2 regions of the Roseateles sp. GW821-FHT09G03 genome follow, and region 1 is predicted to be linked to the other one. Evidence: predicted binding sites of a transcription regulator. Region 1 holds the regulator's gene; the other holds the start of a gene.
The links. Region 1 encodes LexA, which represses DNA repair genes until DNA is damaged. Its sites were predicted from a motif close to ACTGTATNNNNATACAGT; they were not measured.
Positions count from the first base shown of each region.

Region 2: the regulator LexA is predicted to act here: its motif matches at 6,736-6,753, upstream of recA (recombinase RecA).

Region 1 is NZ_JBWKOK010000001.1:452,489-460,324, reverse strand. Features, by position in the region: gene AC07OZ_RS02080 (asparaginase) at 2-937, opposite strand; gene lexA (transcriptional repressor LexA) at 1,052-1,729, shown strand; gene AC07OZ_RS02070 (helix-hairpin-helix domain-containing protein) at 1,747-2,052, shown strand; tRNA gene AC07OZ_RS02065 (tRNA-Asp) at 2,119-2,195, opposite strand; tRNA gene AC07OZ_RS02060 (tRNA-Glu) at 2,298-2,373, opposite strand; tRNA gene AC07OZ_RS02055 (tRNA-Ala) at 2,435-2,510, opposite strand; tRNA gene AC07OZ_RS02050 (tRNA-Asp) at 2,558-2,634, opposite strand; tRNA gene AC07OZ_RS02045 (tRNA-Glu) at 2,817-2,892, opposite strand; tRNA gene AC07OZ_RS02040 (tRNA-Ala) at 2,936-3,011, opposite strand; gene gltX (glutamate--tRNA ligase) at 3,154-4,554, opposite strand; gene AC07OZ_RS02030 (O-succinylhomoserine sulfhydrylase) at 4,551-5,786, opposite strand; gene purF (amidophosphoribosyltransferase) at 5,786-7,297, opposite strand; gene AC07OZ_RS02020 (CvpA family protein) at 7,370-7,836, opposite strand, start outside.
Region 2 is NZ_JBWKOK010000002.1:292,052-299,887, forward strand. Features, by position in the region: gene AC07OZ_RS08530 (Stp1/IreP family PP2C-type Ser/Thr phosphatase) at 1-539, opposite strand, end outside; gene AC07OZ_RS08535 (serine/threonine-protein kinase) at 536-1,606, opposite strand; gene AC07OZ_RS08540 (TerC family protein) at 1,625-2,356, opposite strand; gene sucD (succinate--CoA ligase subunit alpha) at 2,550-3,443, opposite strand; gene sucC (ADP-forming succinate--CoA ligase subunit beta) at 3,471-4,631, opposite strand; gene AC07OZ_RS08555 (regulatory protein RecX) at 5,070-5,537, opposite strand; gene recA (recombinase RecA) at 5,649-6,695, opposite strand; gene AC07OZ_RS08565 (response regulator) at 7,013-7,684, shown strand; gene AC07OZ_RS08570 (sensor histidine kinase) at 7,693-7,836, shown strand, end outside.

The DNA.
Region 1 (7,836 bases):
CTCAGCGGGACCGCAGCAGTGCGAGCAGCAATTCGATGCGCGCAGCCCACGGGGACAGTGCTGCCGCGGGCTCGTCGTTTGCGCCGACGATGCGTCCCTGCGCGCAACGCGTCGTGCGCCAGACCGGGACGCCCGCATCCTTCAGCGCCTGCACCGGCGCCTCCAGCGCCCGGTTCAGCGTGCCGTTCCCTGTACAGGCCAACACCAGGCCTTGGAGTCCGGCTGCGCGCCACGCGTCGAGCGAACGCGCATCGGCGCCCGCATGACTGGCGAGCACCTCGACCCACGGCCACCGCGACGCGTCTTCGGGCAGCACGCTCGCGCCCAAAGCCTCGCCTTCCGGCCAATCGCGGAAGCGGCGCACGATGCCCTCCTCCACCACAGCCAGCGGGCCGGCGTCAGGCCCGGCCTCGAAGGCATCGAGGCGGTAGGTGTGCGTCTTGCGCAGTTCCAACCCCGACCGGACCTGACCCGCGACCACCGCAACGACGCCGCGGACGCCAGCGGTCTCCGCCACGGCCACCGCATCGAGCAGGTTCTGCGGTCCGTCCGCTTGAATGGCCGTCGCCGGGCGCATCGCGGCCGTCAGGACGACCGGCTTCTCCGGCGCGAGCACGCGTTGCAGCAGGTAGGCCGTCTCCTCGAGCGTGTCCGTCCCGTGCGTGATCACGACGCCGCGGACCTCGGGGCGATCCAGATGCTCCCGCACCCGACGCGCGAGACGCGCCCAGGTCGCGTGATCCATGTCCTTGCTGTCGAGCTGCGCCAGTTGCTCAGCCTCGAGCGCCTTCGAGGCCAACGCGGGCACCGCGCCCACCAACGACTCGACCGACAGCGAGCCGGCCTTGTAGCCGACGTTGTCCGTCGCGCTGCCGGAGGCGCCGGCGATGGTCCCGCCGGTCCCGATGATCACGAGGGTCTGGGCCGCACTTTGCAATTTGTCGTCTCCTGTATAAAAATCCAGATGCTGGATGAATTCTCAGGCGGCTTTTGAACCCTCAAGGTCGCCTCGTCTTCGACATCCGCCCCTCAATGGAATAAAGGCTTGCTCGTGGACACACCGCCCAAACTCACTGCCCGACAACAGCAGATCTTCGATCTGGTCCGCGACAGCATCGAGAGCACCGGCTCGCCGCCCACCCGCGCGGAGATCGCGCAGCAGTTGGGATTCAAGTCCGCCAATGCCGCCGAGGAACACCTGCAGGCCTTGGCGCGCAAGGGCGTCATCGAACTGGTGGGCGGTACCGCCCGCGGGATCCGGCTGCCGTCGACGGCCCTGCGCCAGGTCAATCGCGCCCGGGAGCACAGCCAGTTCGCGTTGCCGCTGGCCAGCCTCGCGCAGTTGACGCTGCCGCTCGTGGGCCGCGTGGCCGCCGGCGCGCCTATCCTCGCCGAGGAACATGTCGAGCAGCACTATAGCGTCGACCCCTCGATGTTCTCGAAGGCGCCCGACTACCTGCTGCGCGTCAAAGGCATGAGCATGAAGGACATCGGCATCATGGACGGCGACCTGCTTGCCGTTCAGAAGATCAGCGAAGCGCGCAATGGTCAGGTGGTCGTGGCGCGCATCGGTGAAGAGGTCACCGTCAAGCGCTTCCAGCGTCATGCCGATGGGATCCGCCTGCTGCCCGAGAACCCGGACTTCGAGCCGATCGAAGTCACTTCCGATGAGGAGTTTTCGATCGAAGGGCTGGCGGTCGGTCTGATCCGCTCCGGCGGCTTCCACTGAATCCCGGCAGCGGCGTCGTGAGCGCGCGAAAGACGCACACCAAGGCGGCCTCGGCCGCCGAGTGTGCGACTTTGCGGCAGATTCCCAACATCGGGCCCGCGATGGTTCGGGATTTTGAACTGATGGGAATTCGCCAACCTGCGGATCTCGTGGGCGCCGACGCCTTCGCCCTGTATCAGCGAATTTGCAAGCTCACAGGCCAACGACACGATCCCTGCGTGCTGGATACTTATATGGCCGCCGTCGATTTCATGAACGGCAACGCTCCCCGAGATTGGTGGAGTTATACGGCGCAGCGAAAGCGCGAGTATCCAGATCTCTGATCACGGGACAAATCAAACGCACCAAAGAAAAAACCCTGCCGATTTGCATCGACAGGGTTTTAATGTTGGCGGAGTGGACGGGGCTCGAACCCGCGACCCCCGGCGTGACAGGCCGGTATTCTAACCAACTGAACTACCACTCCAGATACGACGCTATTGAGTGCGTCGATATCATTTGCGAACAAGTTTCGCTGCAAACCATCGATACCTTTCGGAACCGCGATGCAGCCAAGCCTTGTCGAACTTGGCGTCCCCTAGGGGATTCGAACCCCTGTAGCCACCGTGAAAGGGTGGTGTCCTAGGCCTCTAGACGAAGGGGACTGGACTTGCTTGTCTTGACTCGAACTGCGCGTACTCTGCAACCTCACACCCGAAGGTGCTCTGGTGGAGGTAAGCGGGATCGAACCGCTGACCTCTTGCATGCCATGCAAGCGCTCTCCCAGCTGAGCTATACCCCCGAATGCTTTCGCATCGAATCGGTACGCCGCCCGAGTCTCAACTGTGTTGGCGGAGTGGACGGGGCTCGAACCCGCGACCCCCGGCGTGACAGGCCGGTATTCTAACCAACTGAACTACCACTCCAGATACTCAAGATCTTTCGATCTATCGCATCAAACTTTTCCTGCTTTGATTCGATCAATTGCTTGATGTCATCGCTGCGTCGATTTCGTTACTGTACCTGATTTTGACAACGATCAAATCGATTTCCGAAGAATTTTTCGATTTTCTCGTTCAATCTCTGGTCAATAACCAAGTTCGAAACTTGGCGTCCCCTAGGGGATTCGAACCCCTGTAGCCACCGTGAAAGGGTGGTGTCCTAGGCCTCTAGACGAAGGGGACTGAACCTTCTTCTCTTGAACCGCGCGCCACGCAAACTGAAGTTTGGTGGAGGTAAGCGGGATCGAACCGCTGACCTCTTGCATGCCATGCAAGCGCTCTCCCAGCTGAGCTATACCCCCTTCGGGGATTCGATCCGGCTTCTTTTCAGCTTTTGAATTTCATCGGGGAGCTTGCGCTCCCCGTTTTGATTCATCGTTGCCGCTTCGAAGTTCGTTTCGAACGTCGCGCTGTTCAAGCGAGAACGAGAGTATAGATCGAGTTTTAAACGGAACGCAAGCGGTTCAACAAAATTTCTTTGTCGAAAAGTTCCAGCACCGCATCCACCGACGGCGTCTGCGAACGGCCACAGGCCAGCACTCGCACGGGAATCGCCAGTTGCGGCATCTTCAGACCGTGTGTGGCTATGGTTTCCTTGATGGCCCCACTGATGGCGGCCTTGTCCCACACCGCCAGCGCTTCGAGTTTGTCCGCGAAGGCCAGCACGGCCGGCTTGATCGCGTCGGTCAGGTGTTGGGCGCGATCAGTCTCGCTCGGGGTCACTGGCGACACATACATCGCCAGCCAGTCAGTCAGCGCCACCGTCGTGCTGCAGCGGTCCTTGAACAGGCCGCACATCGCTTCCAGGCGCTCCGGCGCGGCCAAGCCCCGCTTGGTCAGCTGCGCCGCGACCAGCGAGGCCAGCCGCGCATCGTCGGCCTGCTTGATGTAGTGCGAGTTGACCCATTCCAGCTTGGCCGGATCCCATTGCGCGGGGCTCTTCGAGATGTGGCTGCCGTCGAACCACGACACCAGTTGCGCCACGCTGTAGAGCTCGTCGTCGCCGTGGCTCCAGCCCAGTCGCGATAGATAGTTCAGCATCGCCTCGGGCAGATAGCCGTTCTCCTCGTACGCGGTGACGCTGACCGCGCCACGGCGCTTGGACAGCTTCAGGCCGTCGTCGCCCAGGATCACGGGAATGTGGCCGAACGCCGGCAGCGCCGCGCCCAGTGCGTTGAAGAGGTTGATCTGCCAGGGCGTGTTGTTGATGTGCTCGTCGCCACGGAAGACGTGCGTGATCTTCATGTCCCAGTCGTCGATCACGACCGCGAAGTTGTAGGTCGGCACGCCGTCGGGACGCAGCAGGATGAGGTCGTCGATCTCGCGGTTGTTGATCGTGATCGGCCCCTTGACCAGGTCATCCCAGGTCACGTCGCCATCGATCGGATTCTTGAAGCGCACCACCGGTTCGATGTCGGCGGGGATCGCCGGCAAGGTCTTGCCCGGCTCCGGACGCCAGGTGCCGTCATAACGACGCTTCTCGCCGCGGGCCTCCTGACCTGCCTTCATCGCGGTGAGCTCCTCGGGCGAGCAGTAGCAGCGGTAGGCGGTGCCGGCCGCGATCATCTGCTCGATGACCGCGTGATAGCGTTCCAGGCGCTGCATCTGGTAGATCGGACCTTCGTCGTACTCGAGGCCCAGCCACTTCATCGAGGCCAGGATCTGGTCGACCGAATCCTGCGTCGACCGCGCGACGTCGGTGTCCTCGATGCGCAGCACGAATTCGCCGCCATGATGGCGCGCGTACGCCCAAGAGAACAGCGCCGTGCGCGCCGTGCCGAGGTGCAGGAAGCCCGTCGGCGACGGGGCGATGCGGGTGCGGACCGGGGTGGAGGGAGTCGTCATAGGGAATTCAAACCGCGGGCCAGGTCGGCCTTGATGTCTTCGATGTCTTCCAGGCCGACCGCGACGCGGATCAGACCCTGCGTGATGCCGGCCGCCTGGCGCTGCGGCTCGGTGAGCCGGCCGTGCGAGGTGCTGGCCGGATGCGTGATGGTGGTCTTGGTGTCGCCGAGGTTGGCGGTGATCGAGCAGATCTTCGTCCGGTCGATCACGTGGAAGGCGACGGCACGGCCGTTGTCGTCCGCACTGCTCTTGACGATGAACGACACCACCGCCCCGCCCTGCCCGCCTTGCTGGCGCATCGCGAGCTCATGCTGCGGATGCGACTTCAGGCCCGGGTAGTAGACGCGCTCGATGGCGGGATGCGCCTCCAGCCATTCGGCCAGCACCGCGGCACTGGCGGTCTGCGCCTTCATGCGCACCGACAAGGTCTCCATGCCCTTGAGCACGACCCAGGCGTTGAACGGCGACAGCGACATGCCGACCGAGCGCATCACCGGCGTGAACACCTCATCGACGTACTTCGCCGAGGCGCAGATCGCGCCCGCGATCACGCGCCCCTGGCCATCGAGGTACTTCGTGCCGGAATGGATGATGAAGTCCGCGCCCATCTTCGTCGGCTGCTGCAGCGCGGGCGAGGCGAAACAGTTGTCGACGGCCAGCAGCGCGCCGTGCGCGTGCGCGATCTCCGCCAGCGCGGCCACGTCGCAGACTTCCGTCAGAGGATTGGTCGGCGTCTCGGCGAACAGCAGCCTGGTGTTGGGCTGCAGCGCGTTCTTCCACTCGGCCAGGTCGGTCTGCGACACGAAGGTCGTCTGGACGCCGAACTTGCCGAACTCGCCCTGCAGCAGCTTGATGGTCGAGCCGAACACCGAGCGCGAGCACACCACATGGTCGCCGGACTTCAGCAGGCCCATGACCAGCAGCATGATCGCGGACATGCCGGACGAGGTCGCGATGCAGGCCTCAGTGCCTTCGAGTGCCGCGAGCCGGCGCTCCATCATCATGACCGTCGGATTCGAGAAGCGGCTGTAGACGAAGGCCTCCTCCTCGTTGGCGAAACGGCGCGCGGCGGTGGCCGCGTCCGGATGCACGAAGGAGCTGGTCAGGTACAGCGCTTCCGAGTTCTCGCCCCAGGGCGACGGCGGCAGGCCCTCGCGGACGGCGAGCGTGTCCAGCCGCACGTCGGCCGGCAGGTCCACGCGCGGGATGCCGCCCTTCTTCTCATTGCTCATCACTGGTCTCCGCCGCTTTGCAGCGCCAAGCGGCTGCGCGCCGGCAGGTCCTCTTCCTCGGGCTGCGACTTGCGCTGCGCCTGCATGGTCGCGAAGTCCTCGACCGAGACGTCGCCGGTGATGTAGGTGCCGTCGAAGCACGAAGCCTCGAAGCCGTTCAGACCCGGACGGAGCTGGCCGACCACGCGCTTCATCGCATCGACGTCCTGGTAGATCAGCGCGTCGGCGCCGATGAACTGCCGGATCTCCTCGATCGAACGGCCGTGGGCGATCAGTTCTTCCTTGGTCGGCATGTCGATGCCGTAGACGTTGGGGAAGCGCACCGGCGGCGCGGCCGAGGCCAGGTAGACCTTGTTCGCGCCGGCCTCGCGGGCCATCTGGACGATTTCCTTGGAGGTCGTGCCGCGCACGATGGAGTCGTCGACCAGCAGCACGTTGCGGCCCTTGAATTCGAGGCCGATCGCGTTGAGCTTCTGGCGCACCGACTTCTTGCGCGTGGACTGGCCCGGCATGATGAAGGTCCGGCCGACATAGCGGTTCTTGACGAAGCCTTCGCGGTACGGCTTGCCGATGCGATGCGCGAGCTGCATTGCCGACGGGCGGCTCGATTCCGGGATCGGGATGACGACGTCGATCTCGCTGGGCGGGATCGTCGAGATCAGGCGCTGGGCCAGCGTCTCGCCCATGTTCAGGCGGGCCTGGTAGACCGAGATGCCGTCCATCACCGAGTCCGGGCGCGCCAGGTAGACGAACTCGAACATGCAGGGATTCAGCGTCGGGTTCTCGGCGCACTGCTGCGTGTGGACCGTGCCCGCGGTGTCGATGAACAGGGCCTCGCCGGGCGCGAGGTCGCGCGTCAGCACGTGGCCGGTGCCTTCCAGCGCCACGCTTTCGCTGGCGACCATGACCTCGCCGTCGGCGGCCTGGCCGAAGCACAACGGCCGGATGCCGTAGGGATCGCGGAACGCGAGCAGCCCGTGTCCGGCGATGAGCGCGATCACGGCGTAGGAGCCCTTGATGCGCTTGTGCACCGTGCCCACGGCCTTGAAGATCTGCGCCGGCGTCAGCGGCAGGTCGCGGCCGGCCATCTCCAGCTCGTGCGCGAGCACATTGATCAGGACTTCGGTGTCGCTCTCGGTGTTGATGTGGCGGCGGTCGACGTCGAACAGCTCATCCTTCAACGCATGCGCGTTGGTCAGGTTGCCGTTGTGGACCAGCACGATGCCATAGGGCGCGTTGACGTAGAACGGTTGCGCCTCTTCCTCGGAGTAGGCGTTGCCCGCCGTCGGATAGCGGACCTGGCCGAGGCCGACGTTGCCGGGCAGTCCGCGCATGTTGCGGGTGCGGAAGACGTCGCGCACCATGCCGCGTGCCTTGTGCATGAAGCACTTCTGACCCTGCATCGTGACGATGCCGGCCGCGTCCTGGCCGCGATGCTGCAACAGCAGCAGCGCGTCATAGATCAGCTGGTTGACCGGCGCCTTGGAAATCACACCGACGATGCCGCACATGGGGAGGTCCTTAATGCTTCTGGAACGGGAAGAAAACGACGAGGAAAGCGACGGCCAGGGCGCTCGTGACGCTCAGGCCGGAATGTAGTCTTGCAGGGCCGCGGGCAACAGCGGCTTCACCTGCGTGAGGGTTGCCTGCAGCCAGGGCGCGATCTGCGATTCGGTCCACGGCTGCGACCGCACGGCCGGCGTCATGTCCACGATGACGGTCGCCAGCAGTGCCAGCAACACCGCGCGCAGCACGCCGAAGGCCGCGCCGCCGAGCCGGTCCAGCACGCCCAGCGGCGTCGCGTGGATCAGCGCCCGGATCAGCTTCGCGCCAAGACCCCAGATCAGCAGCACCAGGATGAACGCCAGCACCAGTCCGACGGCATGGATCAGCGACGGGCCGATCTTCTCGGCCGGCAGCAGGCCCTCGATGAACGGCGCCACGAAGGGCGAGGCCGCATACGCGACCAGCCAGCCGGCGATGGTCATCAGCTCGAAGACCAGGCCGCGCCACGCGCCCAGCAGCACCGAGACGAGGAGCAGGCCCAGCA
Region 2 (7,836 bases), on a different contig from region 1:
TCCAGCATCACCGTATCCTCGACGCCAACGGCCCGCGTCACCAGATTCTTGTTGCTGCTGAAGACGGCTTCTTCTGGCGTCAGTAGACCTGCATCGATCTGTTCCTGCAGCAACGAATGGTCACGCGTCAGTTGGACGAGTTGGCCTTCCCGATAGCGATAGGCCCGCGAATCGCCCACGTGTCCCAGCAACAGGCTCTGTTCCCGGAAGACCGCCAGCACCAGCGTCGTCCCCATGCCCGCATAGCGTGGATTGGTGTTGGCAGCGTTGAAGATCGCGCGGTTGGCGTTGTCCACGCAGATGTCCATCGCCCGCCGTACATCGATGTCCGTCGCGTGCTGGCCGGCTTCGGCCAGCCATCGACCCAACTCCGATTTGATGAACGTCGTCAGCATCTGGCTGGCGACCTCTCCCGCGTTGTAGCCCCCCATGCCGTCGGCAAGCACTGCAAGCCCGACGCCCGGTTCCAGGGCGACCGAGTCTTCATTGTTGTCGCGCACACGACCGGTATCGGTGGCGCTGAAGAACTCCAGGGTCATGTCTTGCTGGCGGGATCGGCTGGGGGAAAGGGATTGTGCACTGCGCCCTGGGACTGTAGCCGCAAAGTTTGCTCGAATGCCTGTCCCGCCGGTGGGGGGGGTGTCGCGCCTGTGCTATTGGCCAGTTCCACCGGGATCTGGCTCAGCACCGACTCGAGATCCTGGGCCAGCGTGTCGCCGCGCTGATAGCGCAGTTCGGGACGTTTTTCCAGCGCCAGGGCCACCACCATGGCCAACGACTCCGGCAGCTCGGGACGGAGACGACGGACGTCCGCCGCAGGTTGATTCATGATCTGGTGCATCAAGGTCGCCATCGACTCTGACTGATGCGGAAGATGGCCGGTCAGCAGCTGGAACAGCATCGCGCCCAATGAGTAGAGATCGCTGCGTCCGTCCACCTGAAGGCCGGCCAGTTGTTCCGGCGACATGTAGGACGGCGTGCCCAGGACCAATCCGGTTCGTGTGCGACTCCCATCGGCGACGCGGGCGATGCCGAAATCCATGATCTTCACGCTGCCCGATTCCCGTTCCAGCATGACGTTGGCGGGTTTGATATCGCGGTGGACGACCCCGTGGCCATGAGCGTACTGAAGCGCGCGCGCCAGGCGCGCAGCGAGCAGCAGCACTTCGCGCAGGGGCAGCAACTGACCAGGCCGCGTGTGGTGACTGAGATCCTGTCCCACGACGTATTCCATCGCGATCCAGGTTTCACCGGCGCATTCCCCGGCATCCAGCACGCGCAGGATGTCGGGATGGTCCAGATGTCTTGCGGCACTGGCCTCGCGCATGAAGCGGTCGCGGACGTCGATCAGGTCCTCGGGTGCGAACTCGCGTTGCAGCGCCAGGCGCTTGATGGCGACGGTCCGGCCGCTGCGGCGGTCCACGGCCCGATGGACAACAGCCATCGCACCGCGGCCGATTTCCTCGCCGATCTCGTAGTCGTCCAGCGCCACGCCCGCCGAGCGCGGCATCGGTTGTGTCGTCGGCAGGGTGTCGGACGCACCCAGACTCCCATCGTCAGACGCGCCTCGGCCCAGCAGTCGCTTCAGGAAGCCGGAGGCGCTCATGACATGGCGAGCCCTTCGTCAGGCTTGCGCCGGCCGACGTGCGGCCAGCAGCTTGCCGACGAGCAGGACGAACAAGGCGCCGCCGACGCCCAGGGCGTAGTACACCTGCGGCAGGACTTCCGTCGTGCCGGGCTTGCTGCCCGCTTGCATCGGCACCCAGGCATTGAGCGCCGGATCGGTCACCAGCATCGTGCCGGCAATCCATCCGAGCAGCATCGCGCCCAGCGTGATCACGATCGGGAACTTGTCCATCAGCTTGATCACCAGCTGGCTGCCCCACACGATGATGGGGATCGACACCAGCAGGCCAAAGATCACCAGCGGCATCTGATGCTGGCCACCCGCGCCTTCCGCGGCGCCGGCGATCGCGATGACGTTGTCGAGGCTCATCACGAAGTCCGCGATGATGACGGTCTTCACCGCGCCCCAGAGCTTGTCGCTCGCTTCCATCTTCGCGTGATCGTCCTCGGCCTCCGGCAACAGCAGCTTGATGCCGATCCACAGCAGCAGCACGCCGCCGACCAGCTTCAGGAACGGCAGCTTGAGCAGCGTCAGCGCAAAGAAGATCAGGACGACGCGCAGCACGATGGCACCGGCAGTGCCCCAGAGGATGCCTTTGGTGCGCAGATTCGGTGGGAGCTTGCGGCAGGCAAGCGCGATAACGACGGCATTGTCGCCACCCAGCAGGATGTCGATCAGGATGATCTGGCCGACGGCGAGCCAGAACTCGGGGCTGGTGAGCATGTCCATGTAGGAAACCCGCGCCGGGCCTCGCGCAACGAGGGCCCAGTCTAAAGCGTTGGAGGGGCAAACGAATGAAGGGGCCCCTGGGGCCCCTTCATTGGTTCGAGGGGTACGGCTGGATTGTCCGCGCCCGCCCCCCGGAACCGCAGTGCGTGAAATTACGCAGCAACGGCTCCTGGCATCAGGTTTTTCCTGCTACTTACAGCAGGCCTTTCAGCAGCTTGCCCATCTCCGACGGGTTGCGCGTCACGGTGAAGCCGCACTCTTCCATGATGGCGAGCTTGGCATCGGCCGTGTCGGCACCGCCCGAGATCAGCGCGCCGGCGTGGCCCATGCGCTTTCCGGGAGGGGCGGTCACACCGGCGATGAAGCCGACCACCGGCTTCTTCATGTTGGCCTTGCACCAACGGGCGGCTTCCGCCTCGTCCGGGCCGCCGATCTCGCCGATCATGATGACGGCGTCGGTGTCCGGGTCGTCGTTGAAGGCCTGCATCACGTCGATGTGCTTCAGACCGTTGATCGGGTCGCCACCGATGCCGACGGCCGAGGACTGGCCCAGGCCGATTTCGGTCAGCTGTGCCACCGCTTCATAGGTCAGCGTGCCCGAGCGCGAGACCACGCCGATGCGACCCTTGCGATGGATGTGGCCGGGCATGATGCCGATCTTGATCTCGTCGGGCGTGATCAGACCAGGGCAGTTCGGGCCCAGCAGCAGCGTCTTCTTGCCGCCAGCCAGTTCCTTGGCCTTCATCTTGTTGCGCACTTCCAGCATGTCGCGGACGGGGATGCCTTCGGTGATGCAGATCGCCAGATCCAGGTCAGCCTCGACGGCTTCCCAGATCGCCGCGGCGGCGCCCGCCGGCGGCACGTAGATCACCGACACGGTCGCGCCAGTCTGGGCGGCGGCTTCCTTCACGGTGCCGTAGATGGGGATGTCCGAGAACTTCTCGCCCGCCTTCTTGGGGTTCACGCCGGCGACGAACGCGTTCTTGCCGTTGGCGTAGGCCTGGCAGCCCAGGGTGTGGAACTGACCGGTCTTGCCCGTGATGCCCTGGGTGATGACCTTGGTGTCCTTGTTGATGTAGATGCTCATGTCGTATTCCTTGGCTGGGTCTGCGGCTTACTTGACGGCGGCGACGATCTTCGTCGCGGCTTCGGCCATGGTGTCGGCGGCGATGATGGGCAGGCCGGACTCGGCCAGCATCTTCTTGCCCAGCTCCTCGTTGGTGCCCTTCATGCGGACGACCAGCGGGACGTTCAGGTTGACGGCCTTGCAGGCCGTGATCACGCCTTCGGCGATGGTGTCGCACTTCATGATGCCGCCGAAGATGTTCACGAGGATGCCCTTCACCTCGGGGTTCTTCAGCATGATCTTGAAGGCCTCGGTGACCTTCTCGGCCGTGGCGCCGCCGCCGACGTCCAGGAAGTTGGCGGGCTCGCCGCCGAACAGCTTGATGGTGTCCATCGTGGCCATGGCCAGGCCGGCGCCGTTCACCAGGCAGCCGATGTTGCCGTCCAGCGAGATGTAGGCCAGGTCGAATTTCGAGGCTTCGATCTCCGCCGCGTCTTCTTCGTCCAGGTCGCGGTAGGCAACGATTTCCGGGTGGCGGAACAGGGCGTTGGCGTCGAAGTTGAACTTGGCGTCCAGGGCGATCAGGTTGCCCTTCGAATCGCAGTTCAGCGGGTTGATTTCAACCAGCGACGCGTCCGTGTCCATGTAGCACTTGTACAGCTTGGCGAACAGGTCGACGGCCTGGTCCACCGAAGCGCCGCTCAGGCCGATGGCCGCGGCGATCTTCTTCGACTGCTCGGTCGTGATGCCGGTCAGCGGGTCGATGTACTCGGTGATGATCTTCTCGGGGGTCGAGTGGGCGACCTCCTCGATGTCCATGCCGCCCTCGCTCGACGCGATGAAGGCCACCTTCTGCGTGCCGCGGTCGGTCACCAGCGAGATGTACAACTCGTTCTTGATGTCCGCGCCTTCTTCGATGTACAGGCGGCGGACCTTCTGGCCGACCGGGCCGGTCTGGTGCGTGACCAGCTGCATGCCCAGGATCTGCTCGGACAGCGCCTTCACGTCGTCCAGGCTCTTGCCCAGCTTGACGCCGCCGCCCTTGCCGCGACCGCCGGCGTGGATCTGCGCCTTGACCACCCAGACCGGGCCGCCCAGCTTCTGCGCGGCTTCGACCGCCTCTTGCACCGTGAACGCGGGAATGCCGCGCGGCACCGGCACGCCGAACTGGCGCAGGATTTCCTTGCCCTGGTACTCGTGAATCTTCATAGGGAGGTCTCGCTTGATGGATGAATCAGGAAGAAGCAGCCAATGCCGCGGACGCTCCGCGGTACCGGCGTGGAGAGGAGGTTTGCAACGCCGGATTCAGCCAGGCTCCCGCGACAAGGAACCCGTCGTCGCGGCCATAGGACCGCGCGTCGACGGAGCGACGAGGGTGCGGCGGATGGCGCTCGGGGGAGGCGGAGGAAGACATAAAACCGATGCAAACACGCGAAAACATGCCCGCGGACGAACGCCGGCGGGCTGTTTTGCGAAGCCGAAAATGTAGCATGCTGCGTTGCATCAAGCCCTTGGCGCGGTTGAGACGCGCACTGCCGTGGGCTTGTCAGCGCGTCGCAAGGTGCTCGTGACGCACGAAGTTTCGTGGAGTTTCAGACGCTGTCGCTCTTTCAGGCGGCACGACCTGTCGCCCACCCGGAGCGTGCTTCATGCATCGGCATCGCCGCCCTCGGCGACACGTCGGACCGCGCGCCGCGCGAGGTCAGGACCGAATCCGCGCCCGATGAGAAATCGCATGCGTTTGGCTAGCGCCGCGGCGTCGAGGACCGCGCCATCGCTGAACTTGCGGCGGAGCATGTCGCACGCGCGATCCAGCTCGCTGGCCGCGAGGGTCGAACGCTGCTCTGCGTCCAACGACAGTCCGTGCTGGGCGAGCTCCTGCTCGATGCGCCGCTGGCCGAAGCGCTGCGAGCGCACATGAATGCGGGACTCGACGAATCTCGACTCGTCGAGATACCCATTGGCCTTGAGCCAGTCGAGCACCGCTTCGACTTCGCCGCTGAGCGCTGTCGACTCGTCGTCATCCGAGAACTCGTCGCGCGAAGCTGCCGAAGCCTCGGCGGCTTCGGCCAGCCGATCACGCGCGATGCGCAGCAGCTTGCGCCGCAACTCCATCGCGCTGTGCTCTCGCTGAGCAAGCAGCGCGACCGCGCGTGCCTTCAGCGACAGCGGCTGCGAGGCCCGGCCCCGCCGACCATCAGGCGGGGTCATGCGAAGGCCCCGCGTTTACTCTGCGTCGCCGCCGGGCGTCGCGCCGAGCAACGGGATGCCCAGCGAGTCGCGGATCTTGTTCTCGATCTCGACCGCCAGATCCGCGTTCTCGCGCAGGAACTCGCGCGCGTTGTCCTTGCCCTGGCCGATCTTCTCGCCGCTGTAGGCGTACCAGGAGCCAGCCTTCTCGACGATCTTGTTCGCCACACCCATGTCGATGATCTCGCCCTCGCGGCTGATGCCTTCGCCGTAGAGGATGTCGAACTCCGCCGTCTTGAACGGCGGCGCGACCTTGTTCTTGACCACCTTGACCTTGGTCTCCGAACCGATGACTTCCTCGCCCTTCTTGATCGAGCCGATGCGGCGGATGTCCAGGCGCACCGAGGCGTAGAACTTCAGCGCGTTGCCGCCGGTGGTCGTTTCCGGGCTGCCGAACATCACACCGATCTTCATCCGGATCTGGTTGATGAAGACGACGGTGCAGTTGGTCTTCTTGATGGTGGCGGTCAGCTTGCGCAGCGCCTGGCTCATCAGCCGGGCCTGCAGGCCGGGCAGCGAATCGCCCATCTCGCCTTCGAGCTCCGCCTTCGGCGTCAGCGCGGCGACCGAGTCGATGACGATCAGGTCGACCGACCCCGAGCGCACCAGCGAATCCACGATCTCCAGCGCCTGTTCGCCGGTGTCGGGCTGGCTGATCAGCAGTTCCTGGAGGTTGACCCCCAGCTTCTGCGCGTACTGGACGTCCAGCGCATGTTCGGCGTCGATGAAGGCGCACACGCCGTCCAGCTTCTGCATCTGGGCGATGACCTGCAGCGTCAGCGTGGTCTTGCCCGAGGATTCCGGGCCGTAGATCTCGACCACGCGGCCGCGCGGCAGGCCGCCGACGCCCAACGCGATGTCCAGGCCCAGCGAGCCGGTGGAGACGACCTGGATGTCCTCGATCTTCTCGCCTTCGGCCAGCCGCATGATGGAGCCCTTGCCGAACTGCTTTTCGATCTGGGCGAGGGCGGCCTGCAGGGCCTTGGCTTTTTCGGTGTTGGCGTTCTTCACGGGGGCGTCCATGCAATCTTCTCCTGTTGGCTGCGGCGGATTATTGGCGCAATCTGTATATCTGTACAGTACTTTGTCGAGCCCGGCCGATCCGCTGTGCGGTGCCGGTGAGGGTCGATGCAGGCATCTTAGGCCGCCAGTGGCTCACTAGATGAGCCAGCAGCGGACCTCCCTCCCATTTCCGTCATCGGTGGGAGACGTCCCCACGCGAACCTGTCGTCCGCCTGACCAGGCACCCCCGATCCCCCACCGTCGGACGCCTCGGAAACGCCTAGGGAACACCAGCAGGCCGCTCCCTAGAATGTCTCCATAACCAGAGGGGACGACACATGCGCATCTTGATCGCCGAAGACGACCAGGTCCTGGCCGACGGCCTGCTGCGCTCGTTGCGGGCGTCGGGTTGCGCCGTCGATCAGGTCGGCAGCGGCAGCGAAGCGGACGCGGCACTCGCCTCCCATGAATTCGACCTGCTGATCCTCGATCTCGGCCTGCCCAAGCTCCACGGCCTGGAGGTCCTGAGACGGCTGCGCGCGCGCGGTTCGTCCGTGCCGGTGCTGATCCTGACCGCCGCCGACAGCATCGAGGAACGTGTCAAGGGCCTCGACCTCGGCGCCGACGACTACATGGCCAAGCCCTTCTCGCTGCAGGAGCTCGAAGCCCGCGTGCGCGCGCTGACGCGTCGCGGCCTGGGCACCGCATCGAGCGTGATCCGTCATGGTCCGCTCACCTTCGATGCGACCGGCCGTGTCGCCTACATCAACGAGCAGATGGTGGAACTCTCGGCGCGTGAGTTGTCGCTGCTGGAGGTGCTGCTGCAGCGCGCCGGCCGTCTCGTCAGCAAGGACCAGCTGGTCGAGCGCCTGTGCGAATGGGGCGAAGAGGTCAGCAACAACGCGATCGAGGTCTACATCCATCGGTTGCGCAAGAAGATCGAACAGGGCCCGATCCGCATCGCCACGGTGCGCGGCTTGGGCTACTGCCTTGAGAAGATTCCCGGCTGAGCTGCCGCATGGCGGCTGATTCCTCCGGCCATCGCTCGCTGTTCGGCGAGATCCTCGACTGGATGCTCGCGCCGCTGCTGGTCATCTGGCCGATCAGCGTCGCGCTGACCTGGCTGGTGGCCCAGGGCATCGCCAACAAGCCGTATGACCGC